DNA from 3 places in the Aquamicrobium sp. YD-1-mutant5 genome. Region 3 is predicted to be linked to each of the others. Evidence: riboswitches for the same ligand, from Rfam matches in the RefSeq annotation. Region 3 holds a riboswitch; each other region holds the start of a gene.
The links. Region 3 has a riboswitch for cobalamin ahead of AC5XE7_RS13245 (ribonucleoside-diphosphate reductase subunit alpha). Riboswitches for the same ligand answer to the same signal wherever they lie in the genome.

Region 1: linked by a shared signal. The riboswitch ahead of AC5XE7_RS05845 (TonB-dependent receptor plug domain-containing protein) and the one ahead of AC5XE7_RS13245 (ribonucleoside-diphosphate reductase subunit alpha) in region 3 are both predicted to bind cobalamin.
Region 2: linked by a shared signal. The riboswitch ahead of AC5XE7_RS00115 (DUF1636 family protein) and the one ahead of AC5XE7_RS13245 (ribonucleoside-diphosphate reductase subunit alpha) in region 3 are both predicted to bind cobalamin.

Annotation. Positions count from the first base shown of each region.
Region 1 is NZ_JCAKKP010000003.1:295,421-300,744, reverse strand. It holds gene AC5XE7_RS05850 (ABC transporter substrate-binding protein) at 1-596, opposite strand, end outside; gene AC5XE7_RS05845 (TonB-dependent receptor plug domain-containing protein) at 732-2,468, opposite strand; cobalamin riboswitch at 2,742-2,939, opposite strand; gene purE (5-(carboxyamino)imidazole ribonucleotide mutase) at 3,065-3,562, shown strand; gene AC5XE7_RS05835 (5-(carboxyamino)imidazole ribonucleotide synthase) at 3,559-4,635, shown strand; gene AC5XE7_RS05830 (fused DSP-PTPase phosphatase/NAD kinase-like protein) at 4,775-5,272, shown strand.
Region 2 is NZ_JCAKKP010000001.1:20,593-25,916, forward strand. It holds gene cobN (cobaltochelatase subunit CobN) at 1-1,448, opposite strand, end outside; gene cobW (cobalamin biosynthesis protein CobW) at 1,483-2,520, opposite strand; gene AC5XE7_RS00115 (DUF1636 family protein) at 2,517-2,936, opposite strand; cobalamin riboswitch at 2,974-3,175, opposite strand; gene AC5XE7_RS00120 (winged helix-turn-helix domain-containing protein) at 3,192-4,394, opposite strand; gene AC5XE7_RS00125 (NADH-quinone oxidoreductase subunit A) at 4,711-5,076, shown strand; gene AC5XE7_RS00130 (NuoB/complex I 20 kDa subunit family protein) at 5,067-5,324, shown strand, end outside.
Region 3 is NZ_JCAKKP010000008.1:114,052-119,375, forward strand. It holds gene der (ribosome biogenesis GTPase Der) at 1-357, shown strand, start outside; gene AC5XE7_RS13240 (glutamine synthetase family protein) at 703-2,058, shown strand; cobalamin riboswitch at 2,298-2,516, shown strand; gene AC5XE7_RS13245 (ribonucleoside-diphosphate reductase subunit alpha) at 2,620-5,324, shown strand, end outside.

The sequences.
Region 1 (5,324 bases), on a different contig from region 3:
TCGGCGATGTTGACCAACCCCGCCGCGGTGAAGATCTCGTTGGCCAGCGTGCCGCTGCCTGCCGTGTAGCTGTTTGGCTCATAGAGCGCGATGGTGCGGCCGGATCGTGGGCCGGTGGCGAGACGCGCAAGGCCGGCGTCCACCTCGGCGACCAGTTCGGCGGCGCGCTGCTGGCGATGGAGGAGTTCACCGATGCGGGCGATATGGTTACGGACATCGTCAAAGGAGGTTGCCGGGGCGAATTCCTCCACCCTGAATCCCAGACGGCGCAGCAGCCCGACGGTGGCGCGCGAGGAGAAGGTGCCGGCGAGAACGAGGTCGGGTTGCATGAGGAAGATTTCCTCGGCAAGCGCGTGATTGATCGCGAAGGCTTCGGCCTGCCGCGCCATCGCCGAGCTGCGCGGGTCGCTGGCCAGCACGGAGACCGAATGAAGCTGCCCTTCGCCTGCAATCAGCATGGCGAGCTGGTCGGTACACAGGTTCAGGGAGACGACGCGGTGGGGCGCGGTATCCTGCGCAAGGGTCGGCATCACGGAAAGACCCAAGGCAAATGCCATCAGCAGATTTGCGCGCCATGCCGCAAAAGTGGCGCGCAAAGGGGAATGCTTTCGGCGGTTGCCTCCTGGCACTAGAGCATTTCCGGTGAAAAAGGGATCACTTCCAATGCTCTATCTCCTTGTTTTCACGCAGTTCCGGACGCAAAACCGCTGCGCACTTTTGCTGGAACTGCTTTAGAACTTCGCCTTGATTCCGGCGAAGGCAGCGATGCCGGGTGTGCCGTAGTCTTTCACGGTCTGGTAGTTCTCGTTGAGCAGGTTTTCACCCCGAAGGTAGATCTGCGTGGACTCGGTGAGTTGGTAGGCGACTTTGGCGTTGAGCAGCACATAATCATCCAGCTTTGCGCCGCCGTCCACGACATCCGCGACGAATTTCACGTCTGCGCCAATGGTCCATTTTTCGGCGGGCCGGGCTTCGGCCGAAAGGACAACGGCATGTCGCGGAATACGGACGTTATGGGTGCCGTCCGCCTTGCGCGAATCCGTGTAGGTGTAGGACCCGCCGAGGTCGAGCCAGCCGGTGGCGGCGTAGGTGAAGGAAGCTTCGACACCTTTCGAGCGCGTGGTGCCGGGAGTTTGCTCATAACCTGAGCCAAATGTAATCAGGTTATCAACGTCAATTCTGAAATAGGTGAGATCGGCAAGCAGCTTGCCTTCAAGCAGTGATTGTTCGATTCCAATATCGAAGCTTTTGCTGGTTTCCGGTTGAAGCCCCGAATTGCCAATTGGGCCCCACTGGCTTGCCGGCGCATACAGTTCATATAGGCTGGGCGCGCGAAAACCTGTTCCATAAGATGAATGAAGGCGGGTTCCTGTGGTGGCAAACAGGTAGGACGCCGTGCCGCGATAGGTGGTGTGGCCGCCGAATTCGGAATGCTCGTCATGGCGAAGTCCAGCGGTGAGCACCAGATCATTCATGGGTTCGAGAACCGCCTGAGCCCACACGCTGGTGAGGTCGAACTTGCCCAGCGGGCTGCCGCCGCCGGCATCGTCGGCTTCCTGTTTTTCATGGTCGAGGCCATATTGCAGGAGAACTCGTTCCGTCGCCTCGAACGATCCCTGATAGTCGATCTTCTGCCGCGTGCCGATGAAGGAACTGGGGGAACCACCCCACACGCTTTCACGGTCCGATTTGAAACCTTGAGCGGAGACGGTGTTCTTCAGCCTGCCGTCCATGAGATCGAAATTGAGGCCGAACCGGCCTCCGGTCATCCTCGCCTGCTCATAGCTGTCGGGATCGTCAGGGCCTGTGCCATCGAACTCGGCCTTGGAATTGAGGTGAAGGATCGAGCCGAAGACCGAAAAGGCTTCGTTGATCCTGTGTTCGGCGGTTAGGTCGATATTCAGACTGTCGAGGCCATCCCGCTCCCGGCCGTCTGCCAGGGCCGAGATGCCGTCGGTGTGCAGTCCCGAGATGTTGCCTGCGAATCCCGATCCTTCGTTCGCAGCCGCAAATCCGTAGCGGCCGCGCACGGTGCCGAAAGAACCGCCCTCGGCCTCAACCGTATGGTGAATGCCGCTGTCCGGTTGGCCGAGTGTCGAGATGTTCACCAGACCGGCTATGGCACTGGAACCGTAGAGGGTGCTCTGGGAGCCCTTCAGAACGTCCACATTGCTGATGCCGCCGGTGAGAAGATACTGGTAATGCGTCAGCACCTGTGTGCCGGTTGGATCGGAAATGTCGATGCCATTGTAGAGCGTCTTGACGTAGCCGGAGCCAAGTCCGCGCACGAAAAGGCCGGTTGTGCCGCCGAGGCCGCCATTTCTGGCAACCGAAACGCCGGGCAGCAGGTTCAGATAGTCGCTGAGGACCGGACGGGATTTCGCCCCGATTTCCGCCTGCGTGATCCGCTCCACCTTCGAGCCGACCTTGTTCTTTTGGGTCGGGGTGCGGTTGGCGGTTACCGAAATCGTCTTCAGCTCGATGAATCGCCGGCCTGCAGACCTTCATCCTGCGCCCGGACAGTACCGGTAAGCGTCAGCGAGCAGATGCTGGCCGCCAGAATCGTTGTTCTCATCGTCATTTCCCCCTGCCGGGCACGGGTGCGCCCGGAAAAACAGCCTTTCACCGGGAACTGGCAGGCAGGGGAGGTGCAGTCTGCACCCCCGGCCGTACCGGCACGCGGCAACACGTTTCGTGTCACCGCTGCGGACGGCCGCGCCCGATCTCACCCCGAGATCAGACATGGGTGACCGGAACCGGCAGGTCTCCTGACTTCCGCGTCATTGCCTCCCGCCGCCTTCCCGGAGCGTCAAGATCCAGTGGCATATCGGGGGAGGCTCGGCGGCTACAGTTGCGGGGGCAGTCGCGGCTTTGCCGGCAATGCGGCAGACCGTGTTCCCTTTTCATCCGTAATCGGAACCAGTTCCGGTTGCGACGCTAAGCATCGCTGGCACGGCGTGTCAATTCGGACAGGACGGGATCAGCAGTGCCCGCCGCACTTCTCGTCCTTGCGGGGGGGCGAAAATTCCGCTACGTCGCCGCTTTAGCTGACGGGAGCAGGCCATTGACCGACCGACAAGCCGATGTCGCCATCATCATGGGCAGCCAGTCTGACTGGGCGACCATGCGCCACGCCGCCGAAACGCTCGCCGAGCTTGGTGTGTCCCACAAAAGCCTCATCGTTTCCGCGCATCGCACGCCGCAACGTCTCTATGACTTTGCCCACGGCGCGAAGGCTGCCGGTTACAAGGTGGTGGTGGCCGGTGCCGGCGGGGCCGCGCATCTGCCGGGCATGACGGCGGCGATGACGTCGCTGCCCGTGTTTGGCGTGCCGGTGGAATCGAAGGCGCTGTCCGGACAGGATTCGCTGTTGTCGATCGTGCAGATGCCGGCCGGCATTCCGGTCGGCACGCTGGCCATCGGCAAGGCCGGCGCGGTCAATGCGGCACTTCTGGCCGCTGCCGTGCTGGCACTCACCGACGATGCGCTGGCCGGGCGGCTGGAAGCCTGGCGCGCCGCGCAGACCGACAAGGTTGCCCTCGAGCCGAAGGACGACGCGTGATGCTGGCGCCCGGATCGACAATCGGCATCGTCGGCGGCGGCCAGCTTGGCCGCATGCTGGCCATGGCCGCCGCCCGCCTCGGTTACCGCATCGCGGTGCTGGAGCCGCAGGCCGATTGCCCGGCCGCGCAGGTGGCGAACCGGCAGATCGTGGCCGCCTATGACGATCCGGCCGGGCTGGCCGAACTGGCCGCAATCAGCGATGTCATAACCTATGAGTTCGAGAATGTGCCGGTGGAGGCCGCCGAGAGGCTCGCCGGGCGCGTGCCCGTGCTGCCGCCGCCCCGCGCGCTGGAGGTGTCGCAGGACCGGCTGAGCGAAAAGCAGTTCCTCAACGGCATCGGTATCGACACGGCCCCCTTCCTTGCCGTCGACAGCGACGCGGACCTTGCGTCCGCCCTGCACAGCTTCGGCGGCAACGGCGTGCTGAAGACGCGCCGCATGGGCTATGACGGCAAGGGCCAGCGCGTGTTTCGCCATATGGAAAGCGGCAGCTATTCCGGCGTCTTCGAGGCGATGGGGTCGGTGCCGCTGATCCTCGAAGGGCTCATTTCCTTCGGGTGCGAGATTTCGGTGATCGGTGCGCGGGGCGCGGACGGCAGGGTGGAGACCTATGCGCCGGCGCGCAACGTCCATCGCGACGGCATCCTGCACACCTCCACCGTGCCTGCCGCCGTTCCCGACACTACCGCCGACGTTGCGCGGGCGGCAGCCGCCTCGATACTCGAAGCGCTCGGCTATGTGGGCGTCATCGGCGTGGAGTTCTTCGTGCTGGACGACGGGTCGGTGCTGGTCAACGAGATCGCGCCGCGGGTGCACAATTCAGGCCACTGGACCGAAGCCGCCTGCGTCGTTTCGCAGTTCGAACAGCACATCAGGGCCATTGCCGGGTTGCCGCTGGGCGACACGCGCCATCACAGCGCCTGCGTGATGGAGAACCTGATCGGCGACGATGTCGCGCGCGTGCCTGAACTCGTGGCGGAACCGGACGTCCTTGTCCATCTCTATGGAAAGGCAGAGGCGCGTCCCGGCCGCAAGATGGGCCATTTCACCCGCCTGACCGGCCGCAACTGAGCCTGCGGCAATGGCCGTACGGCGCATTCTTGTTCCTGTCGCAATTCGCTGTCAGGAGTAGCCGGGATCAAAGGCGGGGAAGTCTGCATTGCGACGTATATGGGTATTCGCCGCCGTATTGCTCGGCGCCCCGCTGTTGATGGGCGCTCATATGGGCGTGCAGCAATTGCTCGGCAACTTCCATGAGGTGATACCGGGCGAATTCTACCGCTCCGGACAACCGGACGGGGACGACGTCGCGGCCTATGCGGACCGCTACCGGATCCGCACCATCATCAACCTGCGCAACGAGACCCCCGATGCCGAAGCGCTGGCAGCGCGCGCGGCGGCGGAGGGCCGTGGCATCAGGATCATCGATTTCCCGATGTCCTCTTCGAAGGGCCTGCCTGTCGAAAAGTCTGCCGAACTTGCCGCCCTGATGCGCGACGCGGAAAAGCCGCTTCTGGTGCATTGCGACCATGGTGCGAACCGCACCGGGCTGGCATCGGCCATCTATACGGGTGCGATCGCCGGCAAGGGCGAGATCGCGGCCGAGCTGCAGCTTTCACCCTATTACGGCCATGTGCCGATCCGCGGGGTTGGGCGATACGAAATGTATCGTTCCTGGGACCGGTTCGAGGAAACGATCGGCTTCTGAAGCTGGTTGCGGCCAGCTTTCCCTGACGTTCGCACAGATTTCCTTTTGTACG
Region 2 (5,324 bases), on a different contig from region 3:
ACGGTGACGTTGCCGAAACTGGCGGCGCGGAAGGTGAAGTGGGTTCCGGCAGGTTCGCCCCATGCGCCGGTTACGGCCTCGCGTGCCTCGGCGGGCAGCTTGGCGAAGTGAGTTTTGTAATCATCGACAGCCAGTGCGTGGCTGCCGCAGTCGATTATATCGAGCAGGGCGCGCGGCGATTGCGGAATCCGGTCAACGACATAGCCGGCGTCCTTCAGGTCGTGAAGCATGGCAAGCACGCTGTTCGGCACATCGAGACCCACGGCATAGCCGGTGCGGCCCGGCGCGCTCGGATAGTCGGGGATGAGGATGACGATGCGACGATCGGCCGGCGGCGTGGAGCGAAGGCGCAGAAACGCGGAAAGCCGCCGCGCCACCTGCGCGATGCGATCGGGCACCGGCTGGTTGACGTTGGCGCGCAGGCCGAGTGCGGCATCGGCATCCGCCTCGGTCTTGAAGGAAATGGCGCCGGCCATGATGCGCCCGTCGAGTTCGGGTAGCACGGCGTGCATGGCGAGATCGGCGGGCGCAAGGCCGCGCTGGCCGCTTTCCCAAGCCTCGCGTTTTGTCGTGGCGACGACCACCTGAAACACCGGAATGCCGGTGCGGTCGAACAGCGTTTCCGCACCCGGTTCGGCACCTGAAGCGAAGGCCGTGGCGGTGACGATGGCTGCTGGTTGCAGAGCCGCGATTGCCTCTTCGACAAAGCCGAGAGAGGCTGCGTCTTTCAGGCTGGAGACGAAGACAGGCACTGCCGCGATGCCGGTGCGGCGCAGTTCCGTCGTCAGCGCATCGATGGGGGCGATGTCGTTCGCCAGCAGCATGGAACGGTAGAACAGGATCGGCACGACGGATGCAGATTTGTCGTCCGCCAGCAGCGGTGTTTCGACAACGCCTGTTCCGGGTTCGTAATAGCCGGCCCGCGGCACCGGCGTGGGAGCCGCAGCATCGGCCTCATGGCCGGCCAGCCTTGCCAGACGGCGCACCAGCGCCTGCATGTTGGCCGGGCCGCCTTCGCGGAAATAGCCCAGCAGCAGGGAAAGTTCCTCGCTGGGCAGGGTGGAGGCCTGCGCCAGCCGCTCGTCCTCGTCGCGGCATTCGCCGGGCAGCAGTGCCAGCCTGATGCCTTTGGCGCGGGCGATGGCGGCAAGCTGGTCGCAGCCATAGCGCCACCAGTCATAGCCGCCCAGAAGACGTACCAGAATGACCTTTGCGTGGCTGGCGACGCTGTCCACCCACAGATCGACCGACATGGGGTGGCGCAGGTCGCGCAGGGCCGCCAGCCGCATCGAGGGCAGGCGATCCGCGTCGGCTTTCCACGCGGAGGCCAGGGCGGCCAGATCGCTGTCGGTAAAGGACAGCGCCACCACCTCGCCTGGCGTCTGGCGCAGGTCGACCGGCTCGATGACGTCATCGAGCGAGGCGGAGGTGGTGGTCAGGATATGCATGGTTCAATCCTGATGAGCGGCGCGCCTGCCGTGTTCAGCCCGCCAGTATCTTCTCGATCGCCGGCTGGTCGAGACCTTTCAGGCCGATGACGACCAGCTGCGAACGGCGCTCGTCCTGCGCCGTCCAGGCGCGATCATAATAATGATTGACGCGCGCACCAACAGCCTGAACCAGCAGGCGCATCGGCTTGCCCGCAACGTCCACGAAACCCTTGACGCGCAGCACGTCCTGCTGCTCGGCAGCGATGGCGATGCGGCGGGCGAGGTCCTCGGGATCGGTGACAGCAGCGATGTCGACGATAAAGGTGTCGAAATCGTCGTGCTCGTGATCGCCGACGCCGTCATGATGCGACTTGCGGTTTTCGATGTCGTCCTCGACGGCGAGACCGAGGCCGAGCAGGATTGAAGGATCGACCTTGCCGTGCTCGGACGGAACCACCTTCACCGCCGGCCCGATATGGGCATCGACGATCCTGCGGGCGCGCCCGGCGGCGGCTTCATCGAGCAGATCGTTCTTGGAGAGGATGATGAGGTCTGCGCAGGCGACCTGATCCTCAAAGACCTCCTCGATCGGGTCGTCATGGTCGAGCGACTCGTCTTCTGCGCGCTGGGCGGCAAGCGCGTCCATGTCGGAGGCAACCTTGCCCTCGGCAAGGGCCGGGCCATCGACCACGGCAATGACGCCGTCGACGGTGACGCGGCTTTTCACGCTCGGCCACTGGAATGCCTGCACCAGCGGCTTCGGCAAAGCGAGGCCGGAGGTTTCGATCAGGATGTGGTCGACCTTAGGCGTGCGCGACAGGATCTGGTCGAGCGCCGGCACGAAATCGTCGGCAACCGTGCAGCAGATGCAGCCATTGGCCAGTTCGACGATGTTTTCCTCGGGGCAGGTGTCGATGCCGCAGCCTTTCAGGATTTCGCCATCGACGCCGACATCGCCGAATTCGTTGACGATGAGGGCGAGCCGCTTGCCTGCGGATTGTTCGAGCAGGTTGCGGATCAGCGTGGTCTTGCCGGCGCCGAGGAAGCCGGTGACGACGGTGCAGGGCACGCGGGTGGCGTTTGCGGTCATGATTGGTCCTTCAGAAGGGTCAGGGGAGGAATGCGCGCGACAAGGCCGCGCTTGAGTGAGTCTGGGCGGCCGCGCCACGGAATTTTTCCGTCTTCGGCGTTGGCCAGCTGACACGCGCCGATCACCAGATCGGCGCCGCTGTCCTCGGCGAGGTCGCCGAAGACATAGCTCCAGGCCCCGTCGTGCAGGATGGAGGCGCTGAGGCGGCGCTTGCAGTTGCCGAGGCATTCCACCGTGCGCACCTCGACTGGCTGGCCGGCGGCGGCGCGGCGCGTGTTTTCGGCCAGCTTCTCACCGGCGCGCGGATGCGTATCCGAGCCGCTGGCGTCGCGACAGGAAATGCAGACGATGATCGTGGTGTCGCTGGTCCGGTTGCCGGACTGGCCGGTTTCGCAGGCGGCGGGATTGCTGTCCAAAATACGCTCCTTGCCCGGGACACCCGCCAGGCTTGCGGCTTTTCTCGTACAGACGGCAGGTCTCCTGGCTTGCGGGTCATCGCCCTGATGCCGCCTTCCCGGGGATAACCCAGTGGCTGCCGGCAAGGGCTCGTCGCTTACAGTTGCGGGCACAGCCGCGGAGTCGGGAAAAATCCCTCACCGCGTTCCCTCTTAGCTCCCCTTCTTTGAAAGAGGAGACCGTCGCGGGGATTTAGGCTTGGGCGGGTCGCACTGTCAACGCGCGGCGATGGCGGACAGCGCAGGTCCGAGGCTGCCGGCCGGGGTGATTTCCATGCGATCGAGTTGCAGCCACTGGCGCATCTGGTCCAGCTCTTCGCAAAGTGCGGCTGCGGTTTCGGGCGGTGCGTCGGGTTCGGCATAGGCGGCATGGACGCGCAGAATGCCGGCGGGTCGGTCCGCTTTCAGATCGACGCGTGCGACAATCCTGTCGCCCAGCAAAAAGGGCAGGACATAATAGCCATATTGCCGCTTTTCGGCCGGCGTGTAGATCTCGATCCGGTAGCGGAAGCCGAACAGGCTTTCGGTGCGGTCCCGCTCGAACACCAGCGGGTCGAAAGGGGCGAGCAGGGTGCGGGCCTCGATCCTGCGCGGCAGACGCGCGTCGCGGTGCAGATAGGCTTGCCTGCTCCATCCTTTGACGGTGACGGGAATCAATTCCCCTTCCTCGACAAGATCAGCGATGAGCGGTGCGGTCTCGGTCGCGGCAAGTCGAAAGTAATCGCGCAGGCAGGCGGCGGTGGCGATGCCATGGGCGCGCGCGGAAATGCGCAGCAATTCGCGCTGGGCATCCGCCGGAGAGGGAACCGGCAGGTCGAGGACTGCCCGGGGCAGAACGCGTTCCGGCAGATCGTAGACCCGCTCGAACCCGCGCCTGTGGGCGGTGGTGATTCTTCCCGCCCAGAACAGCCACTCAAAGGCCATCTTTGCCTCGCTCCAGCCCCACCAGCCGCCGGAGCCCTTGTGGCCGTCCATGTCGGAGGCGGCGAGCGGGCCGCGCGTTTCAACTTCGCGAAATATCTCCGCGATGAAATCCGCGCGCTCGCGGCCGAACCTGGCCAGTCCGCGATACATCTCCTCGCCGCGCTCTGCCCTTTCCATGCGCCATCGCAACAGCGGATAGGTCTCCAGCGGCAGCAGCGAGGCCTCATGCGCCCAGTATTCGAAAAGCTGGCGCTTCGCTCCCGGACGGGCCGCGTCGTCGAGCAGCGAAAGCGGGTAGGGGCCAAGCCGCGAATAAAGCGGCATATAGTGCGCCCGCACCACGGCGCTGACCGAGTCGATCTGGAAAAGTGCGGTGCGGGAAACGACACGGGAGACGTGTCGGCGGTCGGGTGCACTTTTTGCGCGAGGCGCGCCGAAGCCCTGCGCGGCCAGCGCAATGCGACGTGCAAGGGCGGGGGAAATGGTTTCCTTCATATGATCCAAGCCTATCTGGAGTCATGGTTTACAGCAGCCCGATTCCTGCACGCTACCAGCTAAACCCCGGGAATACTGTCAGGACTAAAAGTGGAGTAAAAAGTGAAGGAAATCAAAGATGATCAGTTTTGTCGCAGATAGTGTGCAGTGCAGCGTTTTGAACAAGGTTTGACTTGCTTCGGCCATCCGCCTGCGCTAACCCTCGCCGCGTTGCAGCATGGGGCCGAAGAGGTTCCAGGGCAAATCTGTCACGCTTCCGTAACAGGGCCGGCTGCGCTAGTCTCAGGCGGATCCGCCGCCAACGGAAAGTTGCAGCATGAACGAGTTGCTAAGTTCGTATCTGCCGATCGTCATCTTTATCGGCGTGGCACTGGTGATCGCACTGGCGCTGATCGTGGCTCCCTTCCTGGTGGCCTATCGCGACCCCGATCCTGAAAAGCTGTCGGCCTACGAGTGCGGTTTCAACTCGTTCGACGATGCCCGCATGAAGTTCGACATCCGCTTCTATCTGGTGTCGATCCTGTTCATCATCTTCGATCTGGAGGTGGCGTTCCTGTTCCCGTGGGCGGTTTCGTTCGGCGATATCGGCATGCTCGGATTCTGGTCGATGATGGTGTTCCTTGGCGTTCTCACCATCGGCTTCATATATGAGTGGAAGAAAGGGGCGCTGGAATGGGATTGATCAGCGATTCCGGCACGCTCGTCGCGCCGCAGCCTAAGGGTATCCTCGATCCGCGTACCGGAAAGCCGGTCGGTTCGGATGATCCTTTCTTCATCGGCATCAACGACGAGCTGGCCGACAAGGGCTTTCTCGTCACTTCGACCGAGGCGCTCATCACATGGGCGCGCACCGGCTCGCTGATGTACATGACCTTCGGTCTGGCCTGCTGCGCGGTGGAGATGATCCACACCGCCATGCCGCATTACGAC
Region 3 (5,324 bases):
GCAGAGACCGGACGCGGTCTCGACAAGCTGATGGAAGCGGTGGAGCGCACCCACAAGGTGTGGAACAGCCGCGTCTCGACCGGCAGGCTGAACCGCTGGCTGGAAGGCATTCTCCAGCATCATCCGCCGCCCGCCGTGGCCGGACGCCGGCTGAAGGTCAAGTATGTCACGCAGGCCAAGACCCGCCCGCCGGGCTTCGTCGTTTCCTGCTCGCGGCCGGAAGCCATGCCGCAGTCCTATGTGCGCTATCTGATCAACAATCTGCGCGAAGCCTTCGACATGCCCGGCGTGCCGATCCGCGTGGCGCTGCGCACCTCCGACAACCCCTTTGCCGGCCGCGCCCGCAAGAAGAGCTGACAGGTCGAGCTTTCCTGATCCGGCTTGGCAAGGCTGTTGCCGCCGGGTAGTGTGTTCCTGAACGGTCCGGAATACAGGGCCGGGGGGAAGCTACGGGCCGCATTTCATCATTTCTCGTCCCGGCAGGTCTCCTGCAGCTTCAATGGGGACGAATCAAAATTCCTGGGAACAGGACACAACGGTCGGGCCGACCGCCAGCCACAAACGGTGCGCGCACGCAGCACCACCCCGCTCATTCTTTCATTGCAATCCATTCTGCCGGTGCAATGCCCGGCCCGAACGCGCGTGGCTTCCGAAAAGCCGCGCGCGTCGCCACCCTATGTTCAACCAACCCGGAGGTATCAATTGAGTGAAGCGATCAGAGAGGTGCTGGACTGGCTGAAAAGCCGGCCTGACATCCACAGCCTGAGGGCCGCGGTGTGCGACCTGAACGGCATCATGCGCGGCAAGCGCATCCCCGTCGATCAGGCTGCCAAGGCACTGGAAGGCAAGTTGCGCATGCCCTACTCGGTGTGCGGCGTCGACGTCTGGGGCGAGGACATCGTCGGCAACAAGCTGGTCTTCTCGACCGGTGACGCCGATGGCATCTGCCAGTGGACCGGTCGCGGCATCCTGCCGATGGACTGGACCGCCCATCCCACTGCGCTCATTCCGCTCTGGCTGTCGGATGAAAGCGGCGCGCCCTTCCTTGGTGATCCGCGCCGGGCGCTGGCCCGCATTCTCGACCGCTACAAGGCGCTGAAGCTGACGCCGGTCGTCGCCACCGAGCTGGAGTTTTATCTGGTCGACCCGAAGCCTGCCCGCCCGCGCGGGCCGGTCTCGCCGATCACCGGCCGCCGGCTCGATTCCGACGCGGCCCTTTCCATCGATGAGATCGACGACTTCGAAGGTTTCCTGCACGAAGTCTACGAGGCCTGCCGCCTGCAGGACATTCCCGTCGACTCGGCCATTGCCGAGAACGGGGTCGGCCAGTTCGAGATCAACCTCAACCATGTTCCCGACGCACTGCGCGCCGCCGACGACGCCATACTCTTCAAGCGCACAGTCAAGGGCATCGCGCGCAAGCACGGCTTCATCGCCTCCTTCATGGCGAAGCCCTATGGCAAGCGCTCCGGCAGCGGGTTTCATGTCCATTTCAGCCTGCTCGACGAAGACGGCAACAACGTCTTCGATGACGGCACGCCGCGCGGCTCCGACATATTGCGCCATGCGGTGGGCGGGCAACTCGCCGCCATGGCGGAAAGCACGCTGGTGTTTGCCCCGCACTTCAATTCGTTCCGCCGCCTGCGTCCGAACTCGCATGCGCCAACCGCCGTTGCCTGGGGCTATGAGAACCGCATGGTGGCGATCCGCATCCCCGGCGGTCCAAATGCAGCGCGCCGCATCGAGCATCGCGTGGCCGGGGCCGATGCAAATCCATATCTTGTGCTGGCTGCCATATTGGGGGCCGCGCTCATCGGCATCGAGAAGCAGCTGAACCCCGGGGAACCGGCGACAACCGATGTTTACGAACGCGACATGACCAAGCTGCCGCCCGACTGGGCCTCGGCGATTGCCAGCTTCGAAAACGGAAACCTCGTCGCGGAGATATTTCCGGACGCGCTGCGCGGCTCTCTCGTCGCGTGCAAAAAGCAGGAACTGGAGACCTTCGCCCTGAGGGTCAACAATTTCGAATTCGAGACCTATCTGGAAGCGATCTGATACCAGCCGGCGGCGGATCAATTTCCGCCGCCGCATCTTCCTGTGGTTATACCCGTGTTTCTCGCCGGCAGGGAGTTCCGGACGGCATCAAAATGCGTCAGGAATGCCCCGTTTGCCCGGTCTGGCAAAAAAACTTCCGATGAAGACGTTGTGCACAGGCAGCCTTTGGATTGTGGGCATAAGATAAATTCATCCATCAAATTCAAAATCAACCTGTTGACACCAGAACGGCTCCTGATACTAAATGTAGCCATCATGGTTCCTTTCAGCGCCAATATGGATCTGGAGGGCTAAGAGGGAAGTCGGTGCCCTTGCGAGGAAATCCGACGCTGCCCCCGCAACTGTAAACGGTGAGTCGTTGTCCCTTTTCGTGTCACTGGTGCGTTTCAGGCACCGGGAAGGCCGGACAGCGACGATGAGCCGTGAGCCAGGAGACCTGCCGTGATACTGCACGAAACTCGGGCGGGGTGTCCCGGAGGTGCGCTTGCCCACGTGGCCTGAGCCACGCCATCGGGCATGCGTTGCCGTCAGCTCCCCCGTCCACAGCGCCACGGGGATAAGATGCCGGCGACCACTGCACTCCAGACGAACGGGACCGATGCGGTTCCACCTTCCATAGAAAACGAAGCCCGGACCCCGACGGAGCCCGGCTACCGCATCATCCGCCGCAACGGATCGGTCACGCCCTTCGATCCGACCAAGATCACCGTCGCGCTGACCAAGGCGTTCCTGGCTGTCGAGGGCTCGGTGGCGGCCGGCTCGCGCCGCGTGCACGACGTGGTCAAGGACCTGACCGAGCAGGTCGTGGGCAACCTCACCCGGCGCATCGGCGAAGGCCGCACCTTCCATATCGAAGACGTGCAGGATCAGGTGGAACTGGCACTGATGCGCTCGGAACACCACAAGGTCGCGCGCGCCTATGTTCTCTATCGCGAAGAGCGCGCCCGCGAACGTGCGGCCGCCAAAGCCGCCGCTCCTGAATCCGCCGCGCCGTCGCTCCACGTCACCCGCGCCACCGGCGAAAAGGTTGCGCTGGACGAGGGCCGTTTCCGCCGCATCGTCGAGGAAGCCTGCGAAGGGCTGGAGGCTGTCTCCCCGCAGCCGATCCTCAACGAGGCGCTGCGCAATCTCTATGACGGCATCACCGAGGATGAACTGTCGCTGGCGCCGATCCTTGCCGCGCGCACGCTGGTCGAGACCGAGCCCAACTACAGCTTCGTTTCCGCCCGCCTGCTGCTCGACCGGCTTCGCCGCGAAGCGCTGAGCTTCGTCACCGGCCGCTCCGAGCAGGCCACTCAGGCCGACATGGCCGAGCGCTATGCCACCTATTTCCCGGAATTCATCCGCACCGGCATCGAGGCGGACCTGATCGATCCCGAACTCGGGCGCTTCGACCTCAAGCGCATCGGCGCTGCCCTCAAGGCCGAACGCGACCTGCATTTCCAGTATCTGGGCCTGCAAACGCTTTACGACCGCTATTTCCTGCACACCAAGGGCAAACGCTTCGAGCTGCCGCAGGCGTTCTTCATGCGCGTCGCCATGGGCCTCGCCGCCCGTGAGATCGACCGCGAGGCGCGCGCCATCGAATTCTACAACCTGTTGTCGTCCTTCGACTTCATGTGCTCGACGCCGACCCTGTTCAACTCGGGTACGCTCAGGCCGCAGCTTTCGTCCTGCTTCCTGACCACCATCGGCGACGACCTCGACGCCATCTTCAAGGGCGTGAAGGACAATGCGCTGCTCGCCAAATATTCCGGCGGCCTAGGCAATGACTGGACGCCGGTTCGTGGCCTCGGCGCCCACATCAAGGGCACCAACGGCGAGAGCCAGGGCGTGGTGCCGTTCCTGAAGGTGGCCAACGACACCGCCATCGCCGTCAATCAGGGCGGCAAGCGCAAGGGCGCGGTCTGCGCCTATCTGGAAACATGGCATGTCGACATCGAGGAATTCCTCGACCTGCGCAAGAACACCGGCGACGACCGCCGCCGCACCCATGACATGAACACGGCCAACTGGGTGCCGGACCTGTTCATGGAGCGCGTCGAGGCCGACGGCGAGTGGACGCTGTTCTCGCCCGACGAGGTTCCCGACCTGCACGACCTTTACGGCACAGCCTTCCGTAACGCCTATGAAGCCTATGAGGCCAAGGCCGCGGCCGGCGAACTGCGCGTCTGGCGCAAGATCCGCGCGCTCGACCTGTGGCGCAAGATGCTGACCATGCTGTTCGAGACCGGGCATCCGTGGGTCACGTTCAAGGATCCGTGCAACATCCGTTCGCCGCAGGGCCATGTCGGTGTGGTGCACTCCTCCAACCTGTGCACGGAAATTACCCTCAACACGTCGAAGGACGAGGTTGCTGTGTGCAATCTGGGTTCGATCAACCTTGCCAATCACGTGTCCGAGCAGGGTCTCGACCTCGACCGCCTCGCCCGGACCGTGGGCACGGCGATGCGCATGCTCGACAACGTCATCGACATCAACTTCTACACCATCCCCGAAGCGCGCGCCTCGAACCTGCGCCACCGCCCCGTCGGCCTTGGCCTGATGGGCTTCCAGGACGCGCTGCAGGCGATGCGCATTCCTTATGCTTCGGAAGGGGCTGTCGAATTCGCCGACCGCTCGATGGAAGCGATCAGCTACCACGCGATCTCCGCTTCGGTGGATCTCGCCGCCGAGCGCGGCCGCTATCCGAGCTTCGAGGGCTCGCTGTGGTCGAAGGGCATCCTGCCGATCGACTCCATCAGGTTGCTGGAAGAAGCGCGCCCCGGCGTGGACATGGACTCCACCTTCACCCTCGACTGGGCGAGCCTGCGCGAGCGGGTGAAGGAAACCGGCATGCGCAACTCCAACACCATGGCAATCGCACCGACGGCGACCATCTCCAACATCTGCGGCGTGGCGCAGTCGATCGAGCCCGCCTACCAGAACCTGTTCGTCAAATCGAACATGTCGGGCGACTTCACCGTGGTGAACGCACAGCTCGTCCATGACCTCAAGGCGCGTGGCCTGTGGGACGAGGTGATGGTCTCCGATATGAAGTATTTCGACGGATCGGTGGGCCAGATCGACCGCATCCCCGACGATCTCAAGGCACTCTACGCAACCGCCTTCGAGATCGACTCTTCGTGGCTGATCGAGGCGGCCTCCCGCCGCCAGAAGTGGATCGACCAGGCCCAGTCGCTCAACCTCTACATCGCCAATCCGAGCGGCAAGAAGCTGGACGAGCTTTACCGCTTCGCATGGAAGAAGGGTCTCAAGACCACCTA